2 regions of the Fischerella sp. genome follow, and region 2 is predicted to be linked to the other one. Evidence: riboswitches for the same ligand, from Rfam matches in the RefSeq annotation. Region 2 holds a riboswitch; the other holds the start of a gene.
The links. A riboswitch is a leader RNA that binds a small molecule or an ion and turns the genes downstream of it on or off. The one in region 2 is predicted to bind cyclic di-AMP.
Positions count from the first base shown of each region.

Region 1: another riboswitch for cyclic di-AMP. It lies ahead of HXY43_RS03510 (universal stress protein); the one in region 2 lies ahead of HXY43_RS07655 (hypothetical protein).

Region 1 is NZ_JACAEU010000022.1:4,305-13,541, forward strand. Features, by position in the region: gene HXY43_RS03500 (hypothetical protein) at 56-658, opposite strand; gene HXY43_RS03505 (SLC13 family permease) at 1,173-2,510, opposite strand; gene HXY43_RS03510 (universal stress protein) at 2,854-3,483, opposite strand; cyclic di-AMP (ydaO/yuaA leader) riboswitch at 3,876-4,053, opposite strand; partial or broken gene HXY43_RS03515 (ABC transporter ATP-binding protein) at 4,095-4,274, opposite strand; partial or broken gene HXY43_RS03520 (nitrate ABC transporter, permease protein) at 4,782-5,084, opposite strand; cyclic di-AMP (ydaO/yuaA leader) riboswitch at 5,181-5,322, opposite strand; gene HXY43_RS03525 (amino acid ABC transporter substrate-binding protein) at 5,550-6,455, shown strand; gene HXY43_RS03530 (AAA family ATPase) at 6,782-8,296, shown strand; gene HXY43_RS03535 (SH3 domain-containing protein) at 8,562-9,113, shown strand; gene HXY43_RS03540 (hypothetical protein) at 9,179-9,237, opposite strand, start outside.
Region 2 is NZ_JACAEU010000051.1:12,868-22,104, forward strand. Features, by position in the region: gene HXY43_RS07630 (hypothetical protein) at 1-247, opposite strand, end outside; gene HXY43_RS07635 (glycosyltransferase family 4 protein) at 786-1,877, shown strand; gene HXY43_RS07640 (GH1 family beta-glucosidase) at 2,145-3,518, shown strand; gene pntA (Re/Si-specific NAD(P)(+) transhydrogenase subunit alpha) at 4,332-5,915, shown strand; gene pntB (Re/Si-specific NAD(P)(+) transhydrogenase subunit beta) at 5,924-7,381, shown strand; gene HXY43_RS07655 (hypothetical protein) at 7,496-7,738, opposite strand; cyclic di-AMP (ydaO/yuaA leader) riboswitch at 8,234-8,376, opposite strand; gene HXY43_RS07660 (hypothetical protein) at 8,632-8,985, opposite strand; gene HXY43_RS07665 (CIA30 family protein) at 9,151-9,237, opposite strand, start outside.

The DNA.
Region 1 (9,237 bases), on a different contig from region 2:
GAATAAATAATAATTTTCTCCCTATCTCCCTATTTGCTCGACTACTCTAATTCCTTTACTGTTTGGAGTTAAGTCGTATTGCTAATTCTGTGAACATAGCAGCAAGAGTGGAGCGATCGGTTTTTTCTGTACGTAACTCTTGGGCTTCTCGTTGCAACAGCGCCAATATTTCTTCGTATTTTTGGCGAATGTCATCCTGTAAGCTTTGAGATTGGTTGAGAATCTGTTCGCGTAACTCTCGCCCTTTTATAGACGTTTGTTCATCAATCTGAGTAAGTTTTTTTTCTAAAGAAATGTTTATATTTTTTTGATCTTCACTCAGTGCTTTGACTGCTTCATCTCGTTTTGATTGTTCACTTTTGATTTGCTCAGTTAAAGCTTCCACCTCATTTTTGATGTAGTTTTCCAGATAATCTAAACGTTTTTTAGTCTCATCGCGTAAATTAGTACATTCTTTCACCAGCCGCTCTTCTATACGGGTAAATTTTTTTTCCAATTCCCGCATCTGGCCACCGAAAAGAATATCTCTGACTTTCTCTAAGCTACTAATTTCGCTAAGATTATTACTAAATGCGGGCTTATTTGTGCTTTGAACTAAACTCCCTGGCATGGAGTCTGTAAAATTATGATTGAAATCTTCTCCTTCTAGCGAACTCATATTTCCAGCCCTTTGTCAGGTTTAGATTTGTTATACTTAGAGTTTTTTATCACATTTCGGCGATATTGCTATTGCCGTAAATCTTAAATTAAAGTATCACTTTCTAGCGTAACATCCAAGCATCAAGCAATAAATAGTATCCCGAAAAGATAGAAATATATATTAACGTTGGTTGAACTGTAGTTATAGCAGGGTTTTACAGCCCTAGCCCTTTCAAGGTGAGTAAAAATCCTCCAAAAATTTCCCGAATTTTGAACTTTTCACCTTTGTGTCTTAGTGCCTTGGTGGTTCAAAAGTCAATTTTTTCACCACAAAGACACTAAGACACCAAGAAAAATACATTACACCTTGAAAGGGCTAGTTTTACAGCCCCTAATGTTTTTGCTTTTAATCTGAACAAAAATAATCCCCCACTGCATAGGAGCAGAGCAGCAAGGAAGTGGGAGAAATAATATATTTCTTTTGTTTCCTAGCTTCTTGCTTCTGCCAGCCGATCCGCTGTATTGCTGCCTTCTTAAAGCAAAAAGCGGATCAAAACATATAATGATGCCGTCAATAGTTGCAGCAGCATCACTGGTATGCCGTAGTGCAGAAAAGTTTTGAAGGAAATGCGACGTCCGTGTTGCTCAGAAATTCCTGCCGCTACGATGTTAGACGATGCTCCTACCAAGGTGCCATTGCCTCCCAAAGTAGCACCAAACATCATCGCGTAAAACAGTGGTAAGACTTCTGGGGGAAACTGTCCTTGAAAGTCTGGTGTGAGAACTTCTGCTGGTGCTAAGCCAACGTTGACAAGATACTGTTTGAGTAAAGGCACCATCGCCACTACCAAGGGAATATTGGGAACTACGCTAGACAATAACCCTACAAAAAATAGTAGAACCAGGGAACCCAAAATAATATTTGTTCCCAAAATTGCCGACAATATGCCTGAGACACTGCTAATTACACCTGTTTTTTCTAGACCTCCAATTAACACGAATATACTCATAAAAAATATTAGTGTACTCCAATCTACATCGCGCAAAATATTGTGAACAGTGTCAATTTTGCTCTGATGTGATAGAAGCATTGCTAAAGCTGCTCCTAATAAAGCCACAGCAGCTGGTGACATCGGAGTTGGTAGAGATTCTCCGATCACAAAAAACAGCAGCACGAAAGCTACTATAAATGCACCCACAGTTAAAACACCTGGATGATTGATTTGTGGATGTGGTAAATGTTCTAAATCGTCTAGTTTTGTCTTCCAAATTTTGCGGAATAAAAATGGTAGAGTTACCATCACGGTAAGAACTGCGATCGCTCCACCTAAACTCAAGCGCCATAGATAATCTGTAAAGCTCAGATTAATAGCATCACCGACAATAAACGTTGCTGGATCGCCAACTATTGTTAATAATCCGGCACTATTAGCAATGAAGACCATCAAAATTAATAATGGAACAAAATTGATGCCTACTTCTTCCGCTATCGGTGGAATTAAAGGGGCTAACAACATTACTGTTGTCGCATTGGGTAAAACTGCACAAATGGGAGTAGTAATCGCCACAATCCCTATTAAAAGACGTTTTCCTTCTCCTTTAGCTAACAGAACTATCTGAGTAGCTAGATATTCAAATATCTTTGTCGGTTCAAATGCTCGCACCAGTACCATGACACCAAAGAATAAACCGAGTGTGCCATGACTATTGCCTATGTAGCCAATCGCATCTTCTAAAGTCATGACGTTGGTAAATACCAGTAACAAGGCTCCTAACAAAGCAGCAATTGTTAGATGAACCCACTCTGTCATGATTAAGAAAATGACAGAAATAAACGTGAAAATACTCAGAATAGCTTGCCAGTTTTCCATAAGTTTTTACCAAAATTAAATTAAAATTATACCCATCATAAATTATTTATGAAACATTATATCTTTGTTGATGTTTGTTCTTTAAATCAATTATCAACTATTAACCATCAACAACTACAATGAATATCCTTACAACTCAAATAGGATGAATATATTCGGATAGTAAACTAAAAAAGCCATCTATACTAGATAGCTTTTTTTGTAGCATGATTGTGACTAGTGATTCACCCTAATTCAAACCCATGAGCGAAAAATTTTAGACCTTATTCGCACAATTCAAAAGCTTACAATGAGTTTTGGAGATAGCACAAACTAACTTTGAAGAAAAGCAGCTATCTTAATATCATTGTCCATCAATAGAAGTGGGTATACCCAGCACAGCACAAGGGAAATTAGAACCAAGTTTTTTGACAATTGGATGTTTAGCTGAGTTGCAGCCTAATAACAGTAAAGTAGCAGCTTCTGATATCACAACTTTTTTCAGTTCGTCAGCAATGCAACCAAATCGCAGATGCGCTTTGAAAGAACTCTGCCATTCCTCAGCCAAACAACGTGCTTGCCATAAAATATGCTCAGCTTTTGCGAACTTATTGGTTGGAGTTAAGACGGGGGTAGAGCTTCTTTGTGATGTAGAATTCGCAGAAATTTCTAATGGAATCTGATCGGTTAATCCACTACTAACGACTTCTTTTTTTGGCAATACATCAAAAAAATCACCAGTTTGATAGTCTTCTAACACGTATACGGCTTGAACTGTAACGTTTGCTTTTGTAGCTAGACGTGTTTGGTGGGCTATCAATAAACTGATATCCAAGGCTGTGTGACTATTAGGAGAACTGTTATAGCCAACAATCAAATTGATTGATTTAGCAGATTCGGCTTGCTCACAAAAAGATGTTATTGGGTTCCAGAGCAATACCATTTGCTCAATTAGGTCATTTCTACTCATTGCGTTTTGCAAACGCACTAACATTGGCTTAATGTTCACAGCTTTCACTTCTCTCCCAGAAAATAAACAACGAAGAAGAAGCGGGTTAACCAATTTTAGATTTTGTCATTTGTCATTATGTCATTTGTGAGCCAGCGCGCACTTATAGGGGGTTCCTCCCCCAACCCCAGAGGGGACCCCGAAGCCCCCAATCCCCACTCCCTGTCGGTCGTGGGGGCCGGTGAGTCCCCCATGTAGATGCCCACAGGGCGGCTTCGGTGCAGGGTGCGACTGGCGTAGACGCGCGCAGCGCGGCTCAAGGTAGAGTACCCGTAAGGGTCATCTGTACACAATTGTTGGGCAATGACTAATGACTAATGATTCAGATTGGTAAAAGAAACCCCTATACAAACTGCTATTACAGCCAAAGTTTTCGGGGTTCCTTCCATTGCCGACGAAGTTAGCTGACGGGCTAAGACTGGAAGGTGTCTCTCTCCAGAAGAAAGAATGAGGAAAGTTGAGGAATTTCTTCACTCTTGACTCTTCACTGTTTTCGCAAGATTAGCCCCAAATATTGGTTCCTCCGCTCCAAATCAGATTTGTTGGATTTGAATTAGGCTACCCACTTACAAAACGATTGTAGACGATAGAGCCATTTACTCATCCTGAGTAAAATATTTATCCAAAAAATTCAAAGCGTAATTACGGAGTTCGTAATACTCTTTTGAGTTTCGCATTTGGGCGCGATCGCGTGGATGAGAAAACGACACTTCTAATATCTCCCCAATTTTAGCAGCTGGGCCATTAGTCATCAATACAATGCGATCAGACATATAAGGAGTGTTGCGGAAGGTTCGCTCGTTAGGATTTATGGAGGATAAGGTAGATTTAGTCATGGGAAGCTCCGGGTTAGAAGAATTTTTTACAATCTTGCGGGAAATAAGAGTCAAAAGAATGTTTAGGAAACTCTGAAACTCAACCGAAAATTTTTATTTTCTAGGTATCACCATTCAGGTATTTGCTAGTATTTCAAAAAGCAAAGTGTTGTAACAAATTGCTACATCAATTATTGCGATCGCAGTTAATTAAGACATGTAAAAACGAGTGGGAGCGTTGGCTCTAATTTCAAAACTGTTGAGATAACCTATTGGATCGCTAGGGTCAAAACCTTTATTGTCAAATCACTACTCTTTCACGCAAAGCTGTAGTTAGCGTCTTGGTATGAACCAAAGGTTTTTTGTTAGTTTGAAGTTCTAGGGCGGTGAGTTACTAATTCTTCAACTTTGCTCACAGCAAAATCAAGCAGTAAACCAGTTAAGCCAATCACTAATACGGCTAGAAACACCGATGAGAAAGCCAAGCAACACTCGTCGCAAACTTGCTAGCAACAACCAACCAATCCCTAGGTTACCTGGCCCCCTTTGATAGAAGGGGTTTAAGATGTAATCCAGATTGGCAGCTAGCGCTTCCGGTGGGGTGGGCATTAATTCATGGTTAACAAGAGCAACAACCCACCACAACAGGATAATTCCCAAGAAACCAAGGATAGGCAGTAAGACAACATCCCTGACAAGTACAGGTTTTGTCTTTTTCCAGGCTACCTGCCCAGCTACTGCAATGATCGCAGCCAAATTTAGTTGTGCCATTGCAACCCCAATTCAGTTAAGCTCAGGTACAAAAATTCCGAGCAGTACCAGCCAAGGACACTGATGAGGTTTTCACATTATAAATATGCTGCCTCTTCAGTCTCCTCTCAATGCCTACGAAGTTAGCTGACGGGCTAGGGTTGAGAGATACCCTTCTCAAAAGAGATACGCCCCAAAATATGGTTCCTCCGCTCCAGCGTTAATAATTACGATTCGCCAGATTAGGCTGACTTACTCTACTTAATAGAATAAAGTAACATATGATTCTCAAATTTGTATATCTATCTCAAGCTAAATATGGTTCTTTATAGTTCTTTCCCTAGACTTACAAAACTTAATTTTCAGGGTAAGAGTTATGAATTAAAAAATCCTAATCTGTCTGAAACAAAGAAAAAGTGAGCTTTACTACTTTTTGACATCCTTGTAAAATAAGCCGACCGAAAATGATATTCGGAAGGTTGAAATATGTATCAAAAATTCGCGATCGCTACTGTGAGTGTTTTGTTTGCAGCCTTAACACCTGCTCTTGCTCAAGCAGAAACTGTCATGGAAAAAGTAACTCGTACAGGTGTACTAACAGCAGGAACTAGTAAAGATGCGATTCCTTTTGCTTATACCAACAGTCAGGGGCAGTTGGTTGGCTATTCAGTAGATATGTTGAATTTGATTAAACAACAGTTAGAAAAAGAACTAGGAAAAAAAATCCAATTAAAATTGGTACAACTGACACCGGCGGAACGAATCCCAAAAATTCTTAACCGACAAGTTGATATTGTTTGCGATGCCAGCAGCTTTACTTGGGAAAGAGATAAAAAGGTGGATTTCTCGGTTAGCTATGGCGCGACTGGCACCCAGTTGTTAGTAAAGAAGGGGAGTAATTTAGGTTCTCCTCAATCTTTGATTGGTAAGCGCATCGGTGTGCTTGGGCAAACCACCAACGAACTAGCACTAAAGCGAGTACAACCCAAAGCTCAACTGGTATATCTCAAGGATAGGGCAGAAGGATACGCGGCTTTGCAACAAGGAAAAATAGATGCTTTCGCATCAGATAGTATCCTTTTAGAGGGATGGCTGGGAACAACAAAAAACCCAGATGCTTTTCAAGTCGTACCCGATCGCCCTTATTCTAGAGAAGGTATTGCCTGCATGGTTCCCGAGAATAACTCTAGATTCCTCGACTCGGTAAACTATACTCTCTACAAGTTTATGCAAGGATTCGTAGAAGGCGATCGACGATATGTCGCTGTCTTTGACCGCTGGTTTGGTTCAAATGGAATTGTCTTTCTTAATAAAGATTTACGCGATTTAGCAGTTGAAACCATGCAATTGGTGATCGAATCTCGCGAAGAGATTCCCAAGAGCCAGCTTTGAGGGTTATTTAGTAATCTTTGTGTCTTTGTGCCTACCCTGCGGGAAGCCGCTGCGCGTCTATGTGGTGAAAAAATAATTTTTGAAACACCAAGACACTAAGACACCAAGAGCAGATTTATGCGTTGAAAGGGCTGCGTAAAGGATTTAATGATTGACAAAGTTTACAAGAGGTGCATGTACCCTATTCAGGCGATTGCTAATCATCAGAAGTTTTGAAGACGGATAATACAAATGTTGTCTTATTTTGGATGTAGACAGGCTTCGTTGGTGTAGCCGCAAGAATCAAATATAAAGACCACATAACAAACACTCATCAATATTTACTTATGACCTTCCGTGATGAATTCAAACTCCTGCTGCGCGCCCGCTATCCTTTAATTTATATTCCCACTTATGAAGAAGAACGGGTAGAAGCATTAATCAAGGAAGAAGCTACTAATCAGGGTAATCGCCCAGTATATACTTGGGATTTTGTGGATGGCTACCAGGGAAACCCCAACGATCAGGGATTTGGGCGGCGTAACCCCCTGCAAGCATTAGAATTTTTGGAAAAAATTCCCGCAAATGCACCAGGGGTGTTTGTGCTGCGTGACTATCACCGCTTTTTAGAGGATGTGGCAATTGCTCGTAAACTCCGCAATTTAGCCAGACTTCTTAAGTCCCAACCAAAAAATATTGTTCTGCTGTCGCCTAGAGTTGCCATTCCTGACGATTTAACAGAAGTTTTGACGGTTGTGGAGTTTCCTTTACCCTCTGCTACAGAAATTCGAGCAGAAGTAGAACGTTTGTTGCTAGCTACCGGGCACTCTCCCTCGGGTAAGTTTTTAGATGACTTGGTGCGCTCTTGTCAAGGGCTAAGTATGGATCGCATTCGTCGAGTTTTGTCAAGAGCGATCGCCACCCACGGTGAACTACTAAGCGAAGATGTGGATCTGGTATTGGAAGAAAAGCGCCAAACTATCCGCCAAACCCAAATCCTTGATTTTATCCCGGCCACTGAGCAGATTTCTGATATCGGGGGACTAGATAACCTGAAAGACTGGTTGCTTCGTCGGGGAGGAGCATTTACTGAGCGAGCTCGACAGTATGGTTTACCTCACCCGCGCGGTTTGCTGTTGGTGGGTATTCAAGGAACGGGAAAATCATTAACAGCAAAAGCGATCGCCCACCACTGGCATCTACCCCTACTCCGCCTAGATGTGGGACGATTGTTTGCCGGGTTGGTAGGTGAATCAGAATCCCGCACGCGGCAAATGATCCAAGTAGCCGAAGCCCTCGCTCCTTGTGTGTTGTGGATAGACGAGATCGATAAAGCTTTTTCTGGACTTGGTAGCAAAGGAGATGCGGGAACGACTAGCCGCGTGTTTGGTACGTTTATTACCTGGCTATCCGAAAAAAACTCACCCGTGTTTGTCGTCGCTACTGCCAACGATATCCAAGCCTTACCCCCAGAAATGCTGCGGAAGGGGCGATTTGATGAAATTTTCTTCGTCGGTTTACCCACCCAAGAAGAACGAAAAGCAATTTTCAACGTGCATTTGTCGCGCCTGCGTGCCCATAACATCAAAAGTTACGACATCGACAGGTTAGCATACGAAACACCCGATTTTTCTGGGGCGGAAATAGAACAAACTTTAATTGAAGCCATGCACATCGGCTTTAGCCAAAACCGCGACTTTACTACCGACGACATTTTAGAAGCTGCCAGCCAAATTATACCTTTGGCCCGTACTGCCACTGAGCAAATTCAGCAACTGCAAGAATGGGCTGCCGCTGGCAGAGCACGTTTAGCTTCTAAACACAGTCCGTTAAGCGATCGCATACAACGCCAGCTAAAATAGCGAGTTAGTAAGTTGACTAGGTGTGAGTAAACATAAATATCAGGTCAGTTAGTAGTTGTAGAGACGTGCCATGGCACGTCTGTACATTGGTTAGTAGTTAGTAGTTAGTAGGGGCGCTGTTACGTTCGCCCGTACAGTAGTTGGTTTTTAACCACTATCTACTAACCACTAACCACTAACCACTATCCACTAACAGTCACCACGAAAAATACGTTTATTCACACTGAATCTACTAACTCCTAACTTTGCTGCTGAAATTGTAAATATGTTGACTCAAATATTAAAATATACGCTTGGGATTTTATTGGCGATCGCTATTTTAATTGGTGGCGGAATTGCAACGGCACTTTATTTCATGAATCGAGTTTCCATAACTCCTCCCAAACCCATCTTTGCCAATGATAAACCTATAGCAAAAGTACAAGTTCAGCAATCTCCAAATCCAGCATCAAACACTACACCTAATTCTTCAACTGAAGCTTCTTTAGAAGAATCTACTTCATCAACTTCAAATACCACAGAAATATCAAAGAAAGAAGAATCACCAGTAGCATTGCCACCAGGAGCCTATGCAGCTCGTGTTACCTGGCAACAAGGCTTAACTTTACGGAAGGAACCTACACCAGAAGCAGAAAGCATCGGTGGAGTAGCTTATAATCAAAAAGTCATCATTTTAGAAGAAAATAGTGATAAAACTTGGCAAAAAATTCGCTTAGAAAATAGCGATCAAGAAGGTTGGGTAAAAGCAGGAAATACTCAAAAAATTGACGCAGAAAATGATTCTCAATCAACAGAACAACCCGAACAACAACAGTAGAAAAAAACTAGAGCGGCAAAGCTAGCTAGAGGAGCAAACCCTTTTTGCGGTTTCCCCTAACGGTGCTACGCTTTTAGTCGACGGCTGAGGCTGAACGCTACAGTCATCATGCCCATGACTGGGA
Region 2 (9,237 bases):
CTACCAGGATAAAAACTGTACCGAATGTCAAAGCCAACACCCCACCCCAAACATCAAATCCAGCCTGGGCAGAAAATCTACTAGTCCCAGCCAAAGCAAAAATTCCAACCGCAGCTACGGCTACAGCCAACCTGGGCAAATCATCTGTAAACAGACTCCAACCAATTACGCCGTAAATGAGTACTATTAGGGTTAGGCAAAACCAAGGAAGCCTATTTACGGTTGATTGCATTGTTACGCTTTGCATCTGATACCCCCTGCGATCGCAGTTCTATTAAGAAATACAATTTGAACAACCTAATCGGCTGTAACATCAAGCCACCACTAGAACTTTTACTAAAGCCGGACTAATTTAGGCTAACAATCCACTGTCAACTTAAACTCTAGAAAACCTATTGCTACCCTGAGCCTATCCTGAGAGTGAATTAACTATTGCGTTCATCTTACTCAAGGCGTAGACATATTAGGTAATACCCCAATTATAGTTGCACATATCATTTTCACTCTTGAGAAAATGGTGTCATCCCTCTTTAAGTAGTTGAAAAATTCTTTCTAAATAAAAATAAAATTTATCTACAAGCCTTATTCAAATTATTGCTAAAAATTAGTACATATTTTCATGAATATGTAACGAATTTAGTAACCTAATAATAGGAATTTAGTTGGTTTGATAACGCTACGACTTGTGAAAATTTGTACTTAACTATCAAGCAATAATACTTACTGAATAACAATTTGTGAACAAAAAGGCTCTTTATTTAAGCCTACTTTTTAGGAGTTAAATTATGCGGATTGCTCAAGTTGCCCCATTATGGGAGAGAGTTCCGCCTCCAGCTTATGGCGGTACTGAATTAGTAGTGGGGCTGCTAACCAATGAACTTGTTCGACGTGGACATTCTGTGACGCTATTTGCATCGGGAGATTCTATCACTCTTGCTAAACTGGAATCCGTTTATCCCCGTGCCATACGACTCGACCCCAATGTCAAGGAGTACAACGTTTATGAGATACTGCAATTAGGTCGGGTGTACGAGCAGGCACACAAGTTTGACATCATTCACTCCCATATGGGCTATGCTGCACTGGCTTACGCTAATTTAGTAAAAACGCCTACAGTACATACATTACACGGTATTTTTACACCTGATAGCGAAAAACTGTTTGCATATGCAAAACATCAACCTTACGTTAGTATTTCCAATGCTCAGCGGGAACCAAGGTTGGGACTAAATTACGTTGCGACGGTTTACAATGCCATTGATGTTAATAGCCATCGATTTTATGCTTTACCAGATAACCCGCCCTACCTGGCGTTTCTGGGCCGAATGTCACCAGAAAAGGGACCGCATTTAGCGATCGCCATTGCTAAGCAAGTGGGTTTACCTTTGAAGATGGCGGGTAAGGTAGATGTGGCTGATATCAACTTTTTTGAACAAAAAATCAAGCCTCAAATTGATGGCAAGCAAGTAGAGTATCTCGGTGAAGCAGACCACAATCAAAAAAATGCCCTGCTAGGTGGTGCGATCGCCACTTTATTTCCCATTATCTGGCGCGAACCGTTTGGCTTGGTGATGATTGAATCAATGGCTGCGGGTACGCCAGTTATTGCCACAAAATTTGGATCTGCACCAGAAGTGATTGCCCACGGCAAGACAGGCTTTTTGTGCAACAGTGTCCAAGAGTGTGTCAGTGCTGTCAGTCAGGTTGGTGAGTTAGATCGTTACACCTGTCGTGCATATGTGACGGAACGTTTCAACGTTAAGCAGATGACTGATGGCTATGAGGCAGTTTATCACAAAGTTCTAGCGACGCGGTTTGCTCGCAATGAGCAATTGCGTAGTTCGATTGATGTTGCTAGCAAACGGGTTGCTAATTAGCATGAGCAAGTATTTAGCTGACTTAGACTAGCTTAATGGAGAAAGGCGATTAAACATTGCGATCGCTTTTCTCCAATTTTTATTTAATCTTGACATATGCTGCTTTTTCTAATCTAAGTACAGGTTGCGTAATTTTTTAAACGCAGAGGCTCGCAAAGGTAAACGCAGAGGGGCGCAGAGTCTTTGTGCAAAAATTTCGCCATGAACTTACGAAATATTTTACTAAGTATTATCATGCATGATGTCAGTTTTATGTAGCATTTATTAATGAACGTATATCAATTTCCAAAGGATTTTTGCTGGGGCGTTGCTACCGCTGCTTATCAAATAGAAGGAGCAGTAAATGAGGGAGGGCGTAAACCCAGCGTCTGGGATACCTTTAGCGCTACACCCGAACGGGTTGTAGGTGGCGATACTGGTGCTATTGCTTGCGATCACTACCACCGTTATGAAACGGATGTGCGACTGATGACAGAATTGGGTGTCAAGCACTATCGTTTTAGCATTGCATGGCCCCGGATCATTCCCGATGGTCGCGGCACTGTGAATGAAGAGGGTGTTGATTTTTACAAGCGTTTGGTGGATTGCTTGCACGACCACAATATTACTCCCCACGCAACCTTGTTTCATTGGGACAGCCCCCAAGCGTTGGAAGATTTATATGGCTCCTGGCAAAGTCGGCAAATGGCTTTTGATTTTGCTGATTATGTTACTGCTGTTGTGAGTCGATTGGGCGATCGCATTACCCACTGGATGACCATTAACGAAATTTCCTGCTTTACCCATATGGGTTATGACGTAGAAGCTGACTCTCCCCATGCCCCAAGCAAACGTGTCAATAGTAAAAAGCAAGTGTGGCAAACTTCTCACCACGCCTTACTTGCTCACGGGTTAGGATGCCAAGCCATTCGCGCTGCTTCACCCGTTCCTTGCCAAGTGGCTTTGGTAGATAACTTCGGCGTTACAGTTCCAATTAACGAGTCCCCCGCCCATATCGCCGCGGCAAAGAAAGCTTTTCATACTTGTACACAAAATGGAGGTATTATTTTCCCCGCCCTTACAGGTAACTATAGTCCGGTGATGCTTGAGGAATTAGGAGAAAATGCTCCTGATATCCAATCTGGCGACTTAGAAATAATTCATCAGCCCTTAGATGCTATTGGTCTTAATATTTACACTGGCACTTATGTTCGTGCTGTTGATAACGAAAAGGGATATGAGTTTCTCAACCTTCCCAAAGGTTATCCGCGAATGCATATGCCTTGGCTAAATATTGTCCCTGAGAGCATTTACTGGGGCATTCGTCATGTCAGTGAGACGTTGGGACGTAACGATCTACCAGTATTTATCACCGAAAATGGTTGTGCGGCAGAAGATGAAGTCACTGCTAATGGTGAAGTAATTGATACTGACCGCATTATGTACCTACGCCAGTATCTGAAATCGGCTCATCGGGCTATTAGTGAAGGCTACCTTTTGAAAGGGTATTTTCTTTGGAGTTTCATGGATAACTTTGAGTGGGCTTGGGGATATTCCCGGCGTTTTGGAATTATCTATGTAGATTACAGTACTCAACAACGCATTCCCAAAGCTAGCTTTGAATGGTATGCAGAGTCTATCCGTCAAAACAGTGTCGTTTGAGCTTGGTGTCTTTGTGGTGAAAAAGAAAATTTTTGAACCACTAAGACACAAAGACACCAAGAGGTTCTACTCGCTTTTACAAAGGTGGTTTAGGTCGATTTGGAGATGATTCTGCTGGAAGTGTGCGAATTTGCTGAGCTGTAGCTGCTAACCTCTGATTTTTTCTTGTTTAATTAAGGGTACGCTATGTTGCCTAATGATTACAATAAGTAACTATTTGTGTCAATTTATATTAGTTATAATTAATAAAGTTTCTGAATTTACAAATATCGGTAACAAATTATCGCTGAAACCAAATCCCGTAATGTTTTAGATTACAATTTAGTCAGAGATAATATTGTTTTCCCTACTCTCTTGTTTAAGAGTGTTATCACTATTATTAAGTGAGTTAACCAGGTACTGGCTGGAAGTGCGATCGCTGCTTGTCTGAAGTTATCAAACATTATGTTTAAACAAGATTTTTGTTAATTTTGGGTTGAACCAGTTTGCAAGTCAAGTGCTTGTTTATGAAGCCAAATCTGATGAAATAAAGTAGGTTTGGGCGTAATTTTAGATTTGCTAAATCTTAAAAACAAACGGTTTATTGTCCTCACTCTTTCTACCATATTTAATATCATCCAATTGGCGTAAATTTGGATAGAAAACAGGTAGAAAGTTCATTTGTTTATGCTATAAATCCGCACAATTATTGTGAAGAATTAAGACAGTAACAGATATAAAACATTACCATTGATAGTATGTTTAAAGTGAAAGTTTAGACGGGTTATTGTCTCTCTTTGCTTGGGGAACTCAGCTTATGAAAAGGAGACATAGATGAAGGTTGGTATCCCAAAGGAAATCTACCCTGGCGAATGTCGCGTGGCAGCTACGCCAGATACAGCGAAGCATTTGCTGAAGCTTGGTTTCGATGTGCTGATTGAGTCTGGTGCGGGCGAAAGCGCAAACTTTGCAAATGATGGTTACACAGAAGTTGGATGCAAAATTGTTCCGGATGCCCCAACTCTATGGGCAGAGGCGGATATTGTACTCAAGGTTCGTCCACCGCAGATGCACCCAGAACTCGGCAAGCATGAAGCCGAATTGCTTGATGAGGGGAATACGCTGATTGGCTTTATCTGGCCAGCCCAAAATCCGGATTTGCTTGATAAACTGGCTGCACGTAAGGCTACGGTGCTGGCAATGGATGCAGTACCGCGCATTACCAGGGCACAAAAGCTGGATGCCTTGAGTTCAATGGCAAATCTCGCTGGCTACCGGGCTGTGATTGAGGCTGCTAACCATTTTGGACGCTTCTTTGGTGGACAGATTACAGCAGCTGGAAAAGTGCCGCCCGCAAAGATAATGGTAATTGGTGCAGGTGTAGCTGGACTGGCAGCGATCGGTACTGCTAAAAGCTTGGGTGCAATTGTCCGCGCTTTTGATACGCGTCTTGTGGTGAAAGAACAGGTGCAGAGTCTGGGCGCAGAGTTTCTTGAACTCGATTTCCCAGAGGAAGGCACGGGTGAAGGCGGCTACGCCAAGGTGATGAGTGACGAATTTATTAAGGCTGAGATGGAACTGTTCGCCGCTCAGGCTAAAGAGGTTGATATCATTATTACAACGGCGCTCATCCCTGGTAAAAAAGCACCTGTGCTGATTACTCAGGAAATGGTTGAGAGTATGAAGGAGGGATCGGTAATTGTCGATCTGGCTGCCGAACAAGGTGGTAATTGTGCGTGTACTCATCCTGATGAAGTTTACCGTTACAAGGGCGTGACAATCATCGGTCTGACTGACTTTCCCAGCCGCATGGCTCAGCAGGCAAGCCAGCTTTATGGCACCAATCTTTACCATCTCCTTGAAGAAATGGGTGGAGGTAATAATTTTAAGGTCGATCTACAAGATGAAGTTGTCCGGGGTGCCTTGGTAGTTCATGCTGGAGAAATTACATGGCCTCCACCAAAGCCCGAGAAGAAAGCAGAGGAGCAACAGAAACAGCCATCCTCTACTCCCCCAATCTCCCCAACTCCCCAAATCCCTATTGCCCCATCTCCAGTTCCCAGTGCTTCAGAATCGAAAAGTAGGGCTGACCTATGGCTGCTCCTTATTGGTTTAGCCTTATTTGGTATTGGTATAACTGCACCTCCTTCGTTTCTGTCTCACTTGATTGTGTTTGTCCTAGCTTGTTTCGTTGGCTGGCAAGTGATTTGGAACGTGAAACCTGCTTTGCATACACCGCTGATGAGTGTCACCAATGCGATTAGCGGCATCATTATTATTGGCGGTATGCTGCAAATCTCTGGGGGAATGAGTTCATCTACTACTATCCTTGGTGCGATCGCCATCTTGGTCGGAACCATTAACATTTCTGGTGGCTTCCTAGTCACCCAACGCATGCTTAGAATGTTCCAAAAGTGAAGGAAACTATGTCTAATAACCTACTGACTGTGGCGTATATTGTGGCTAGTGCCTTATTCATTCTCAGCCTTGGGGGACTATCCGATCAGGAGACTGCTCGCAAAGGCAATATTTACGGCATCATTGGCATGGTTATCGCCTTTGTTGCTACTGCGCTTTCGCTAGATTTGACAGCATACGGCACTTTGGCATCAGTTGTCATTCCAGGAGCGATTATCGGTGCAATCGTCGCCTCTCGCGTGGCGATGACTTCAATGCCGGAAATGGTGGCTATGCTGCATAGTTTTGTTGGTGTTGCAGCAGTTTTGGTGGGCATTGCCAATTATCTCCAACAGTCGCGATCGCTCACCGGCATTGAGTCCACAATTCACCAAATTGAAATTTTTGTGGGTGTGTTCATCGGTGCTGTTACTTTCACAGGTTCGATAATTGCCTTTGGTAAACTGCGGGGCATTATCAGCAGCAAACCTCTACTTCTGCCAGCGCGTCACTTCCTTAACTTGAGCATGATAGCAGCTTCACTATGGCTGGGTTCTCAGTTCTTAGCAGCAGAAAACCTCAGTGGACTGCAACCGCTATTAATTATGTCTGCGATCGCCTCAGTTTTAGGTATTCATCTCGTGATGGCGATCGGCGGTGCTGATATGCCGGTGGTAATTTCAATGCTCAACAGTTACTCTGGTTGGGCTGCTGCTGCTGCTGGCTTTATGCTCTCAAACGATTTGCTGATCATTACCGGGGCGTTGGTGGGTAGTAGCGGTGCCATCCTCAGCTATATTATGTGCAAGGCGATGAATCGTTCCTTCATCAGCGTGATTCTAGGTGGCTTTGGTGCAGAGACAAATGGCACAACAGCAGCGCAAAGCGCCGAACAACCTGGAGGTGAAGTCACCGCCACGACAATCGAGGATACCGTCGAACTTCTCCAACGTGCTAAGAGTGTTGTCATCGTTCCTGGTTACGGCATGGCAGTAGCTAGGGCGCAGCACGCTGTATCGGAACTTGCGAAATTACTGCGCGATCGCGGCGTCCAAGTTCGCTTTGGCATTCATCCGGTAGCTGGTAGAATGCCCGGACACATGAACGTCCTTTTAGCTGAGGCGAATGTGCCCTACGACATTGTACTAGAAATGGATGAGATTAATGAGGATTTCTCAAAAACTGATGTAGTGCTGGTGATTGGTGCTAACGACACAGTTAACCCCAGTGCGTTAGAAAATCCCAATAGCCCCATTGCTGGGATGCCTGTAATGGAGGTTTGGAAAGCTGGTACTGTGGTGGTGATGAAGCGCAGTATGGCTAGTGGCTACGCTGGTGTTGAGAATCCCCTGTTTTATAAGAGCAACACCCACATGCTATTTGGCGATGCTAAGAAAAATCTTGATGCGATCGTCGGAAAAGTTGCCCTGCTGAGTGAGGAAAGTGTTGACTTGCGCCAACCAACAAAAGTCGCATTTTCAACTTAATCAAGTTTTCTTTGTGTCTTTGTGTCTTTGTGGTTCATTATTAACCACCAAGACACAAAGACACCAAGTCAAATCATAACCCACCTTAACCAATACCCTAGCCGAGTTAAACTTCTATATTTGTTCAGTAACTTTAACTGGTTCGTGACCAAACTTCATCAATTCGTAAAGATCCGAGGCATATAAATCTTCATGACTTGGCTCATCAGTTTGGCTTGTTGCCACAATTGGATCGCCGTAAGCTTTAGTTTTACCTATTAGCAAAAGTTTTTTGCCTGCACACTCTCCAATTTGTTTAAATTGGTGATCGGGTAAAAAATCTACATCACTAAAGAAAGCACGATTTGTTATGGGCATTTTCCCTCCTAAGTTCTTACACAATATCCTGCCTCAACGAAAGGATTAATAAGTGTGACGCCTGTAGATGCAACTGATACTTTCCTGACGGGAAGTCTTCCACGCAAGCGTCTTTTTCTAAGGGGACTTAATGCTGATAGTTTTACAGCTGGTTTTTGTACCCCTTTGATAATCAGTTATAAAAACGCTTTGTGGGAGGATTGAGACTTTAATTTGATTAATCTGTCTATGCAAATTTGACCGTAGCTTAGTGCTTTAGTCTCCGTTAGAAAACAGAAAGGTTCGCTATCCTGATTTCCTTGTGAGTCTATGTAGTCAACGGCAATGCCGTTCGATTCTTTGGTGGTTATGAGAATCCACTGTTTGTAATTAATCATCCTAGCTTCCGTGTACTTGTAGCGGTTGGCAATGTGGGTCAATAAACATCTGCTAATGTTGACAGCAATGCCAGCTAGGAGACCATGAAGACACCGGCTGAAAGTAAGCTGATGTCAAAGGTACTCCTTCCAATGCCGACGGAGTTAGCTGACGGGCTAAGACTGGAAGGTGTCTCTCTCAGTTTCAGATTCGCCCCAATGATTGGTTCCTCCGCTTCTAATCCAGGTCTGATGTTTACCAACAATGAGCCTGGATTGAATTAGGCTGTTTTACCCACTTAATTAATAAACATATACTGGGATGACTCAACAGTCAATAAGCAAAACTTTGTGCATTTTGCTGAAAATTTATCCTGCTTTGTATTATTTTCATCAAATCGGATAGGCGACTACCTGATTATAAAGCTGGTATTAAATTCTGGGCGTTGCTGAATTTGGTCATGAATTATGTTTGCATACATTTTTGTAGCTCGATGCCAAATCATTGTAGAGACGTAGCAATGCTACGTCTCTACTTTATTTTTTAACAGATTCCAGTTTATTGACTCGCTGTTCTAATTTTTGGACTTGTTGCTTCAATTCTACAAACAAAGTTGCTAGTCTATCAAACATCTTGTCTCGTTCTTGTTGAGAGAGGTTTCGTCTAGAAGGCTGTGGCGGAGTTAATGTTGTTCTTGGCGATGGAGAACGATTTTGACCTAGCTGAGATTCTATCTGATTTACCTGTGACTCCAAACGATTTAAATCCGCTTCTAAGTTGCTGAGACGAGATTCAACTTGCTGTGATGCGGCGGGGTGCGAAAATAAACCGCTCCAGATAGTAATAAATACTAACACTCCAACTAACACTAGCACCCCAATTTTTTTCACTGCTTTGCTCCCGTGATGAGTTATGAGTTTCAAGTTTTAACTCTTAACTCTTAAGCCTGTTGCTACCGATCAACTTCGAGGCTCAAAAAAAGTCTCTGCTAAAAACCTGGGGTGCGCTACTTAAGATTTACGCGATTCACACAACGTTCATAACGCACCCTAAATTTAATTGTCAGATATCAGTTGCGAAAACAACCTCTGCCAGTCGATAGAATTAGCGTGATTTTCTCCTTCTTTGACTTCAAAAGTAAC